DNA from 2 places in the Psychrobacillus sp. NPDC096623 genome. Region 1 is predicted to be linked to the other one. Evidence: riboswitches for the same ligand, from Rfam matches in the RefSeq annotation. Region 1 holds a riboswitch; the other holds the start of a gene.
What was found. Region 1 has a riboswitch for thiamine pyrophosphate ahead of thiT (energy-coupled thiamine transporter ThiT). Riboswitches for the same ligand answer to the same signal wherever they lie in the genome.
Positions count from the first base shown of each region.

Region 2: linked by a shared signal. The riboswitch ahead of ACIQX2_RS05400 (YkoF family thiamine/hydroxymethylpyrimidine-binding protein) and the one ahead of thiT (energy-coupled thiamine transporter ThiT) in region 1 are both predicted to bind thiamine pyrophosphate.

Region 1 is NZ_JBIWER010000008.1:47,528-53,217, reverse strand. Features, by position in the region: gene ACIQX2_RS17690 (magnetosome magnetite crystal formation protein family) at 101-433, opposite strand; gene ACIQX2_RS17685 (M20 family metallopeptidase) at 479-1,543, opposite strand; TPP riboswitch at 1,650-1,741, shown strand; gene thiT (energy-coupled thiamine transporter ThiT) at 1,804-2,385, shown strand; gene map (type I methionyl aminopeptidase) at 2,433-3,182, shown strand; gene ACIQX2_RS17670 (tryptophan-rich sensory protein) at 3,617-4,345, opposite strand; gene ACIQX2_RS17665 (M3 family oligoendopeptidase) at 4,501-5,690, shown strand, end outside.
Region 2 is NZ_JBIWER010000002.1:132,644-138,333, reverse strand. Features, by position in the region: gene ACIQX2_RS05410 (ABC transporter substrate-binding protein) at 1-685, opposite strand, end outside; gene ACIQX2_RS05405 (2-hydroxyacid dehydrogenase) at 1,136-2,098, opposite strand; TPP riboswitch at 2,336-2,442, shown strand; gene ACIQX2_RS05400 (YkoF family thiamine/hydroxymethylpyrimidine-binding protein) at 2,523-3,104, shown strand; gene ACIQX2_RS05395 (ECF transporter S component) at 3,106-3,687, shown strand; gene ACIQX2_RS05390 (ABC transporter ATP-binding protein) at 3,614-5,050, shown strand; gene ACIQX2_RS05385 (energy-coupling factor transporter transmembrane component T family protein) at 5,064-5,690, shown strand, end outside.

The DNA of each region.
Region 1 (5,690 bases):
ATTTTATTGCTGTTTTAACTAAGTTTTTTACTTTCATCCTAATCGCTCCTTGGCTTCCGATATAAATAATTAAGTACCCGCAATTACCTAAACATAAACGTTACCGTAATACTTTAATGCCTTGGACGATATTCCAAATCATTACAATCACATACACTAGCATATAAGTAGCGATCAAGAGGAGCGGTCCAATTGCTATCCATAACGAAGGCTGATCATTAAACCCTAATGTAAGAGGAGTAAAACTTGAGAAGACACTAATGAATAAAATAACTAACAAGATGACAGGTATGATATGAGATATAAGCGATTTTTTTGCATGATATTTAACATTCGAATCCTGCGATATAAAATAAACGATTATGGGCAATAAAAATGGTGCAAACAATACACTGAAATAAGAAAGTGCTGATAAAATTTTAGGATTATCCAATCTTTTTAACTCCTGTCCTGTTTATATATAACTAAGCTATACATTTCATTTTCTAACTAGGGAAACTAAAATATTTTTGAAAGTTTCAGTTGAAGTAATAGATACATACTCTTTTTCACCATGCCAATCTCCTCCGCTCGGGCCAAATTCAATGGCACCTGCTCCGGTTTCTGCATAAAAGCGAGCATCTGCAGCTCCATGCTGTCCAAATAATACAGCAGGCTTTCCGATAAATTGTGAGGTGACCTGCGCAATACGTACTATATAAGGGTTTACCGCTTCTGTTGTAACGGCAGGGGCGGTCGTCTGAATTTTTAGCTCACTTTTCGGAAATTTATTTGCCAACTTTGTGAGATCCGCGATAATACCTCGCATATCCTGTCCAGGCACGTAACGAAGATCATAGCTAACTATGCACTCGTCAGGCACTACATTATAACGTTCACCTGCTTGTATTTTCGCCAAGTTTAAAGAAGGATAATCATAGAACTCATTGCTTGCAGTTAAAAAAGAAAGTGTACGGAGCTGTTGGTCAAAGAGAAATGACTGCTCAATCGCATTTATCCCTTCCCATGGACGACTTCCATGGCTAGGTTTTCCTTTTAGGATCACATCAAACTGAATAATTCCTTTTGCTTGTAAGCCAATTTTTAAGTGGGTAGGCTCACCACATATAACAAAGTCACCAGTATACCCTTGATCTACTAAAAATTGTGAAGTCTCACCGTCAGTTTCCTCATCCGTAACAATATGTAATTGAATTTTTTTAGTTAGATTTTCAGGTTCCTTAGATAGCTCATAAAACGCTTGCATCATCCCAGCGACACCAGCTTTCATATCAGCTGTTCCTCTACCGTATAAAAAATCACCTTCTATAAATGGCTCGAACTGCTCAGGATTTCCTGGAACAATATCTACATGACCATTCCAAATCATGCACTCATCCCCATCACCTATTTCAGCCACTAGCATTAGTTTTTCTTCATGCTTTAACACAGTGGTGATAATTCCTCTTTCCTGTAACCAATTTTCACAAAATAACAAAGCATTGTTGGCTCCTTCGATTGTGTCACTTTTAATTCTTACTAAATCTTTTAATAATGCAATCATGTGAACATCCCCTTGTGAATATAGTATTTTTACAAGTATAACAAAAGAATAAAAGAAGGTTGCATTAGTTATTTTATTGGGCTACAATGAATTCGAACTTAATAATTCAAACCACAAGGGGCGCCGCTTATGCGGCTGAGATAGTACCCTTCGAACCTGTAAGTTAATACTTGCGTAGGGATGTGGATGGAAACTGACAATCGCGCGATGTCTGGGTCTATCCCGGGGTCGTTTTTTTGTGGTCAAAAAAGGGGATTGTCATGAAAAATCAACGAGTATTAATATTAATGGAAATTGCTATTTTTGCAGCGTTAGGATATGTGTTAGATATGATTGGCTTTGGAATGCCACAAGGTGGATCTGTAACATTCGTTCTTGTACCAGTTATTTTAATGGCTTTTCGCCGTGGTGTTGTAGCTGGGCTAGCTACGGGTTTTCTAATAGGTGTGTTACAAGTGGTAACAGGTCGTTTTTATGCAGCACCATTATCATTTGAAATAGTTATCGCACAGGTAGCAATAGATTATTTTATCGCATTTATGGTTGCAGGATTCGCTGGCTTCCTAAGACCTGCATTTATACAAGCTTATGAACAAAAAGACAAGATGAAAATGATTAAAGCAGTTGTCCTTGGTGCACTTATCGCAGCTTTTCTTCGCTACTTAGCTCATGTGGCATCAGGTATACTATTTTTCGGAGAATTTGCTGGTGATAAAAATCCAATCTTGTATTCTTTAGTCTATAATTCTACTTATATGATACCTGTATTTTTATTAGCTGCTTTTATTTGCTCTGTTTTATTTGTTAAAGCTCCGCGCCTTGCACTGCCGAATTCTCACTAAATATGATATGATTAGAATACATTTAGTGAAGAAGGGATCTTGTTAAGATGATTGTACAAACTGACGAAGAGTTAGTCGCATTAAAAAAAATAGGGCGTATTGTTGCAGAAATTCGTGATGTGATGAGGGCTTCTACTAAACCTGGTATTACAACGAAAGAACTGGACGAAATCGGTGGGAAGCTTTTTAAAGAACATGGTGCGATTTCAGGACCAATGGGCGAATATGATTTTCCAGGTTATACTTGTATTAGTGTAAATGAAGAAGTAGCTCATGGAATGCCTGGCTCTCGAGTTATTAAAGATGGCGATATAGTGAATATAGATGTTTCTGGGTCACTTGATGGTTATTTTGCAGATACTGGGATTTCTTTTGTTGTAGGTGAGGGTTATGAAGAGAAAGAAAAGTTATGTGCAGTGGCAGAGAGTGCGTTTAACCGGGCTATGTTGAAGGTTAAAGCCGGTTCCCGATTGAACCAAATTGGAAAAGCAGTAGCTAGAGAAGCTAAGGATAATGGCTTGCATGTTATTATGAACCTAACTGGACATGGTATTGGAAAATCTCTACATGAAGCTCCTCAGCATGTTTTGAATTATTATGATGCTTGGGATCCGACCATATTAAAAGAAGGAATGGTTTTAGCAGTAGAACCGTTTATTTCTGAAAAAGCAGAGCATATTGTGGAATCTGGAGATGGCTGGACATTTGTAACTCCAGATAAATCATTAGTAGCACAAATTGAGCATACAATTGTTGTGACAAAAGGTGCTCCTATTTTATTAACTAAATTAGATTAAAATAAAACGCCATCGAAAGTTTACTCTTTCGATGGCGTTTTGTTTAAAAAAGAAGAAAGTATAAAAAATGTACCGTGAACACTGGGAATGGGAATGGGAATTGAAGAATGAATAATACTGTAAATTTCCATTACAGAGGTGGAGTACAAAAGAGAAAAGTAGTAAGTGTTTACTAATTAAAGTAATTAAATAGCGAATGAAATTGCATCTTGGAGAGCTTCCTCTATGAAATAGAAAGTATCTTTCCTCTAGTTATCCAAAAATGCATAAGGCTGTTTATTGAAGTTGTAGGATGGCGCTGAACTGACCAACACCATAAGATTACCTAAAAAAGTGATATTGGTTGTGACGTCTGTCATAACCAATATCACTGGTAATAATATAGCAAAACGTCTGTTCAAAGTCCTTCGAAAACATTTGAAACAGTTTTGACCTTAAAGGGTTTTCGCGCTTTTCTTTAAGAATATAATACCTACAATCAGGACACAGCTTAAAAAAAGAGAGGCTGTGGTTAGGAGTAGTTGACTAAAGTTATGGTGAATTGCTACTCCAAGGAAAGTCCAGATAAAAATAACTAACATAAGACGGTCGGAATAATGATAACGAAAATGAAGAGCTATGGCTGTCGCAATAGTTAAGAAAATAACTCCCCAAAGAGATTTTGTCATTCCAAATCCATCAAATTCATAAAACGTTAGGAGATAAGATAGATTTATGAAGAAACTGATAAATGTCCAACTCAAAAGGAAAGAGATTGGTAAACGATTTTTTCGATTTATATCATCTAAAGGATAGGTTAAATACAATATGAACAAACACCCAAGTAAAAGTGTGAGTGTAACAAAAGTATATAAAAAATGCTCATAATGCCAACTATATACACACAAAATATATAATATAGAGGCTACCCCAAATAAAAGAATGCGCTTTGAGGGTATGGGACGGGAGGATTTATAATCCATCGTCATATTCCAAATCCACCATGCTAATGATGCAAAAATAGCTATCCATATATAAAATACATAATTTGCAGGAGTGAAAAATACGGGAAGTCTTTTGAAAATCTCGCCACTAGTTTGATCATTTATAGGAAGAAAAGTAGATAATAATTTTACGATTACAGTAGAGATGAAAAATACCATTAAGAGGATTATTTTAAACATTCATCTGCCTCCTTCTAATTAATAAGTATACCTTTGAAATAATGCTACAACCAATTAGATTTTGAATGTTATGTGACGAAAATCGAACAATCTGCAATAGAAAACATGATATACTAGAATTCTAAAATAATTTTCAATATAGGAGGAATATTTAGATGATTGAACAAACTTATCCGGTTGTCTGGAATCTTGATCGCTTTTTTGAAGGAGGCAGTAGCTCACTATCCCTAAGAAGCCATTTGGATGAAGTAAAAGAAAAATTGAGCAGCTTTGAAGCTAAACTAAAAAACTTTGAATCACCAACATCTATTGCAGATGTCTCTAAAATCGAGCAAACAATTAATGAGCTAAAAGATATAGCAACTAATTTATCAGAAGGAGGAGCAGTAATAGGTTGTTTTTTAGCACAAGATACAACGGATAAGCAAGCAACGTTATTACAAGGAGAGGTAGGTTCGCTATATGCCAAGCTTTCTTCTCAAATGCTTACGATTCAACAAGTGCTAAGCAAAACAGAGGAATCTGTGTGGACAGAGCTACTTCAAACAGCTGAGCTTTCTCCATTTGCCTTTGTGTTAAATGAATGGAGAGATGAAGCAAAGAGAATGCTCTCTGAAAAAGAGGAAGACATTATTACGACACTTGGAGTAGATGGTTATCATTCATGGGGACAGCTTTATGATTTATTAGTAGGTGACATTCGCATTAAACTCACATTAGATGGGGAAGAAAAAGAACTGTCGGTTGGTCAAGCAAATAATCTTAGTTCCCATGAGGATGCACTGATTCGTAAAGAGTCATTTGATGCATTAGAAGCTGCTTGGACAGAAAAAGAAGAGTTCTTTGCGAAAACATTGAACCATATAGCGGGCTTCCGTCTTGCAATTTATGAAAAAAGAGGATGGAACTCCGTTTTAGAGGAGCCTCTACATATTAATCGCATGAAAGAAGAAACACTTCAGGCAATGTGGGGGGCTATATCCAAAAATAAGGCTCCTTTCGTCGAATACTTAAATAAAAAATCGGCAATGCTAGGCGAAAAGCAAATGCAATGGTATGACTTAGATGCACCAGTTAGCGCTTCTACACAGAAAATGGATTATCAGCAAGGTGCCGAGTTTATCTTAAAGCACTTTAAAGAATTTGGGTCAAAATTAGAATCATTTTCAAGAAATGCATTTGAAAAGGGTTGGATTGAAGCAGAAGATCGTCCAAACAAACGTCCAGGAGGCTTTTGTACAGGTATGCCTGTATCACAGGAATCACGGATTTTCATGACATATAGTGGGTCGATGTCGAATGTTTCTACCTTAGCGCATGAATTAGGCCATGCCTTCCATTCATA
Region 2 (5,690 bases), on a different contig from region 1:
CATAGCTTGCAGTTACCCACGTGGGCGACCAGTAATACCCTACCCAAGGTTGTCCCTTTTTATATGCTCCCGCTAAGTCTGCTACAATTGCAGAGTCTGATCCTGGTGCTAAGTAATTGTATTTTGCATCAAGGCCATATGTTTCAAGTTTCGTCTCCAAGTGTTCACTTACTACCCAACTAGACGGTGCACCAATTATTCTTCCTTTGGTGCTATCTTCAGGATCTTGGAAAAGCTCTGGATACTTCTCAAGGTCTTGTACAGTTTTTAAATCAGGTGCAACTGCTTCAATTCCTCTTTCTGCATCTCCTTCTATCACATAAGTTGGAACATATAGTCCTTGCGAATTGTCATTGAAATTAGTTGCTAACTTCACAATTTTTCCACTATCAATTGCTTTTTCATAAACTTCCTTTGTATTATCTGTCCATATTTCCATATAAACATTGATGTCACCTTGTTCAAGTGATTGTAACGTAGCTGCTGTAGTTCCACTTGTAACTTCGGTTTTATAGCCATAACCCTCTTCAACTATTAGTTGGGCTATACTATTGTGGACACGAATGCTATCCCATCCTGCATCTGCAAATTTGATCACTTCAATACTGTCTTTGCTCGATTCACTACTGCATGCGCCCAATACTAAAAGTGTGCACATTGAAATAAACAACAATAATTTTCTCATCTTTTTTCCCCTTTTCTCTATTTAAATAAATTAGACATTTAGTCCTACCCTCCTATTACATACCCTTTTTTCTAAAGTTTAATCCTATTAATCTTTATGGGACTACACCACCAAAATTCCCATAATTTTTACATGTCTACTTTAAGGGTTTTTATGTTACTAGATTTTTTATTTAATTGAAGCAAATATCGACATTAAAATATGGGAGATTTTGAAGAAACTCGAATATTAATATCCCCACATCCTGTTAATTAATTATATATTTATGGTGTTTTTTATGTTTTTTTAACTTTAAGCAGGTACTTTGATCCGATCTTTGATTTATTGTTGAATTTTATAGTAATAAGAAGGAGAATCTGTGGTAATTTAATCTATAACTTTATTTGCGAAAAAAAAGAGTGGTCCTGGAATAATAGGACCACTCATAATTCCATGTGAAAATCATAGAAATTAGACAATTCGATTTTGAGGTTCTCTGCTTTCTAATACTGCTTCTATATCTTTTGCGTTCATTTGCATCATAGCAAGACGAGTTCGTATGCTAGCACTGCCGATATGAGGTGACATTGTTACATTAGGTAACGTAAGAAGTGGATGATCGATCGGAACAGGTTCCTGTTCAAATACATCCATTCCCGCAGCCCATATCTTTTTGGAAACAAGAGCATCATACAGAGCTTGTTCGTCTACGATGCCACCTCGGGCAACATTAATGATAGCTGCAGATTCCTTCATAAGATTCAGTTCTCGCTCACCTATTAGTCCCTTTGTTTCGGGAGTCAGCGGAGTTAACAGAATCACAAAGTCAGATTGCTTTAGCAATTCGTCTAATTCTGCATAAGTAAAGCCATACGTTTCTTCCGCATCTAGTTTTCTAGAGCGATTATGATATAACACATTCATGTCAAAGCCTTTCGCACGTCTTGCAACGGCTTCCCCTATCCGTCCCATCCCAACAATTCCGAGCGTTGCACCGAAAATATCCATTCCTGTATACTTCATTGGCGACCAGGAAGTCCAATTTCCTGAACGAATTTCTTGTTCAACTTCTGTTATTCTTCGAGCTGTAGCTAAAAGTAATGCAAATGTTAGGTCTGCAGTTGTCTCTGTCAGTACACCGGGAGTGTTTGTTACGACTATACCGTGTTCCTTTGCAGCTTCTATATCAATATTGTTAAAGCCTACTGCGAAATTACTAATCACTTTTAGATTAGGTAGACTTTCTATAAGTGCACGGTCGATATTGTCAGACAGCATTGTCCAAAGAGCATGTGCGTCCTTAGCATTTGTTTTTATTTCCTCATATGTCATTCCTTTTTCTTCACTATGCCACATTTGTACTTCAAATTTTTCTCTTAACGGTTCGACGATTTCTTCAGGTAATTTACGTGTTATGTATATTTTGTCCAAAATTTCTTCCTCCTTAAATTATTTATTCTGGTGTTTGTTTGGTGGATTCGGGTGATTCTCTCGCACATTCGGATGATTCTCAGCTAGATTTAGGTGATTCTCTCCAACTTTCCGGTGTTTCTCCCTATACAAATAGTTGGGTTAAATTAAGCATGGACGAAAGTACGAAATTTTGCAAACATATTTACAACTTCAAATAGCTACGTTATACTCTGAGCATATTAAAAAACTACATACCGTTTTGCGCACTAGGGGTGCCCACTTTGGCTGAGATGCGAGCTTTTTGCTCCGATCCCTTAAAACTCGATCAGGATAATACCTGCGTGAGGAAGTGCGGTGACTTCCCTAATATTATTGTATTGGATAAGTGGCTGCATCTTCACGGATGTGGTCTTTTTTTATGAAAAAATATAGGGAGGTTTTTTAAGTGGAATGTGGATTGAGCCCAATCATCGGATTTCGTTTTTCGCTACATCCAATGACAAATGATTTTATTAAGGTGATTAAAGGTGCCTTGAAGGAAACGGACACTTCGAATGTGTGGATGCATACGGATGATGTATCAACGGTCATTCGTGGGAAACAGGTACATGTGTTTAATGTGGCAAAAGCAATTACACTACATGCGGCTAAAACAGGAGAGCATATTGCTCTGTCTGGTACTTTTTCTGCTGGCTGCCCCGGTGATTCTGCAGGGGATGTGTATCTAGATAAGGGTGATTTAATTGCCAACATAGATACTACAAAGCAATATGTTTCCTCGCAATTTGCTCTCTATCCCATGAATAACCTGGATTATATGGACGTCATTTATCGTGAAGTGGATCGTGCTAAAGAACAGGGTGTATTCAATGAATCTATGCATTATGCAAGTGGCATTCACGGAGATATTCATGATGTGTTTGCATTTTACGAAGAATCATTCACGAACGCACGATCAGAAGAACATAAACATTTGGTTATGACCGTTTCTATGAGTATTAATAGTCCTTCTCACGGAGGTGTTTAAGATGCTGAAATCATGGAAGTTAAAAGAGATCGTACTTATGTCTTTGTTTTCGGTTGTCTTTGGGATTGTGTATCTACTGTTCCTGCATGTCGGTAATATTTGGGCTGGGTTTATTGGACCGATTGCTTATGAGTGGATTTTTGGTATTTGGTTTATCGTGTCTATAATTTGTATGTATATTATCCGAAAGCCCGGTGCTGCAGTTATTTCTGAAACAATTGCAGCTGCTATCGAGGTATTGTTAGGAAATGCTGTTGGTCCAAGATTGATACTTTCTGGTGTCATTCAAGGGTTAGGTGCAGAAGCAGTGTTTGCTGCGACTAGATATAAACGTTTTGATCTATGGATTCTAATACTAGCAGGTGTCGGATCTTCAGTATTTAGTTTTGCCTATGGGTATTTGTTAGGTGGATTCACAGTATTCAGTACCGGTTATGTTGCTTTAATGCTGGGCATTCGTATATTAAGTGGAGCACTCCTAGCCGGCGTTGGAGGTAAGGCTGTTGCCGATGGATTACTTGCAACAGGCTCGCTTCGCGGATATGCTATTGCACGTCCGAAAAAAGGTGATGCTCGTGCATAATGTCATCTCATTTGAACAGGTAAGCTTTCGGTATCCGGATGAAGAAAAGTGCATTCTAAATGACTTTTCATTTACCGTACAGAAAGGATCCAAGGTTGTGATTACTGGTCCGAGTGGTTGTGGGAAAACGACATTACTTTACTTGTGTAATCGATTATACCCGGATAATTGCGATGGTATCTTGGCAGGTAAGATTAAGCTTTTTGGGAAGGATAGTTCTTCGTTCATTCCCGGGGAAATAAATCAGCGAATTGCCACTGTTTTTCAGGATCCAGATGCGCAGTTTTGTATGCAAACTGTGGAAGAGGAGCTCGCTTTTACGTTAGAAAATTTACACGTGAAACGTGAAGAAATGGATAATCGAATAACCGAAGTGCTTGCACTAACTAATTTGAGTGAATTTCGATATTCTATTATTCAACAGCTCTCTGGTGGTCAAAAGCAACAAATAGCCACTGCTTGCGCACTTATAATGGAACCCGAGGTTTTGTTATTAGACGAGCCAATTTCCCATTTGGATCCTTATACTGCTAAGCATTATATTGAATGGCTAGATCAGCTACAACAAAAGCGTAAACTGACGATTGTTGCAATCGAACATCGTTTGGACTTATGGGGAGATTTTTTTGATAGAATTATTCCTTTGAATGAAAGCGAGGAAGTATCTGCGCTTTCAAAAAGAATGACTTCTATGCAGCCGGAGACTTCGTTTCAAGCAACTAAAATAGAAACAAAGAATTTTTTAAAACCTACCTCCTTTACATTACAGCGTGGAGAAATTGCAATCCTTGCTGGACCAAATGGTAGTGGTAAATCCACATTATTAAAAGCATTGTGTCAATTGATCCCTACTAGTGGCTTAGTAGAGCCGTCGTTTCTAGGGTATGTTCCGCAATCTCCCGAGTTTTTATTTTTAACGAAAACTGTGAAAGACGAAGTAGCATATGGCGGTGGATATGATGTGGATAACCTGATGGATCGATTAAAGCTAATGGACATTGCCCCCTCACATCCATTTTCTATTAGTCATGGTCAAAAGCGTAGAGTTGCCATTGCTGCAATGCTTTGTGACGGTAGAGAAGTAATTTTAATGGATGAACCTACCTCAGGTCAGGATGCTGTGGCATTGTCCGAGTTATTCCAATTGATTGATATGCGTGCTCAGGAAGGAACTACTTTTTTAATCGTCACACATGAAATGGAGTTTGCCTATTATTTAGCAGATTCGATTTTATTGATGGATGATGGTAGGCTAACCGGAAAGTTTCCAGCGAAGGATGTTTGGGAAAATGATCGGTTATTGCTTGATCATCATTTACTTCCTCCGAAAGGGCTGATGCTACGTGAGAAATCTTTTGCATAGGATGAATCCTTCGGTGAAGTTTGTCGTAATCACTCTCTGCATGTTCACGATGGCTTTTTTCTTTGATCCATGGACGCCACTTGTATTTTGGGTCGGAGTACTTTTGCTACAGCTGTTGTTCAGTCAAATTGACTGGAAAAAGTGGCTTTTGTTCATTCTTCCTTTTGTTATCATGGCTTTCGGTTATTTTTGGACGACACTTCTGTTTGCTAAAGAAACGACTGGTCCTATCATTTGGTCTTTCGGATCTATTAATGTGACAGAAATTCAGCTAGATCATGCACTTTCTTTAAGCTTTCGTGTTTTAGCTTTTTCTTCTCTATCTCTATTATTTGCGTTAACGACTAATCCCGATACTTTCATATTAAGTTTAATGCAACAATTAAAACTATCGCCTAAAATTGCATATGGTGTTTTAGTAGGCTTTCAGTTTTTACCCGTTATTAAAGATGAGTTTAAACAAATTCAGCAGGCACAACGGTTGAGAGGAGTTGTCCAAAAGAAAAATGCTTTCCAAAGGCTTCTTGCAACCCGTCTAGTGCTCATTCCCTTGCTTGCTGGAGCTGTTCGTAAAGCGGAGCGATCTGCATTTGCGATGGAAGCAAGAGGTTTTACAGGAGAACGAAGAAGTAGTTACTTG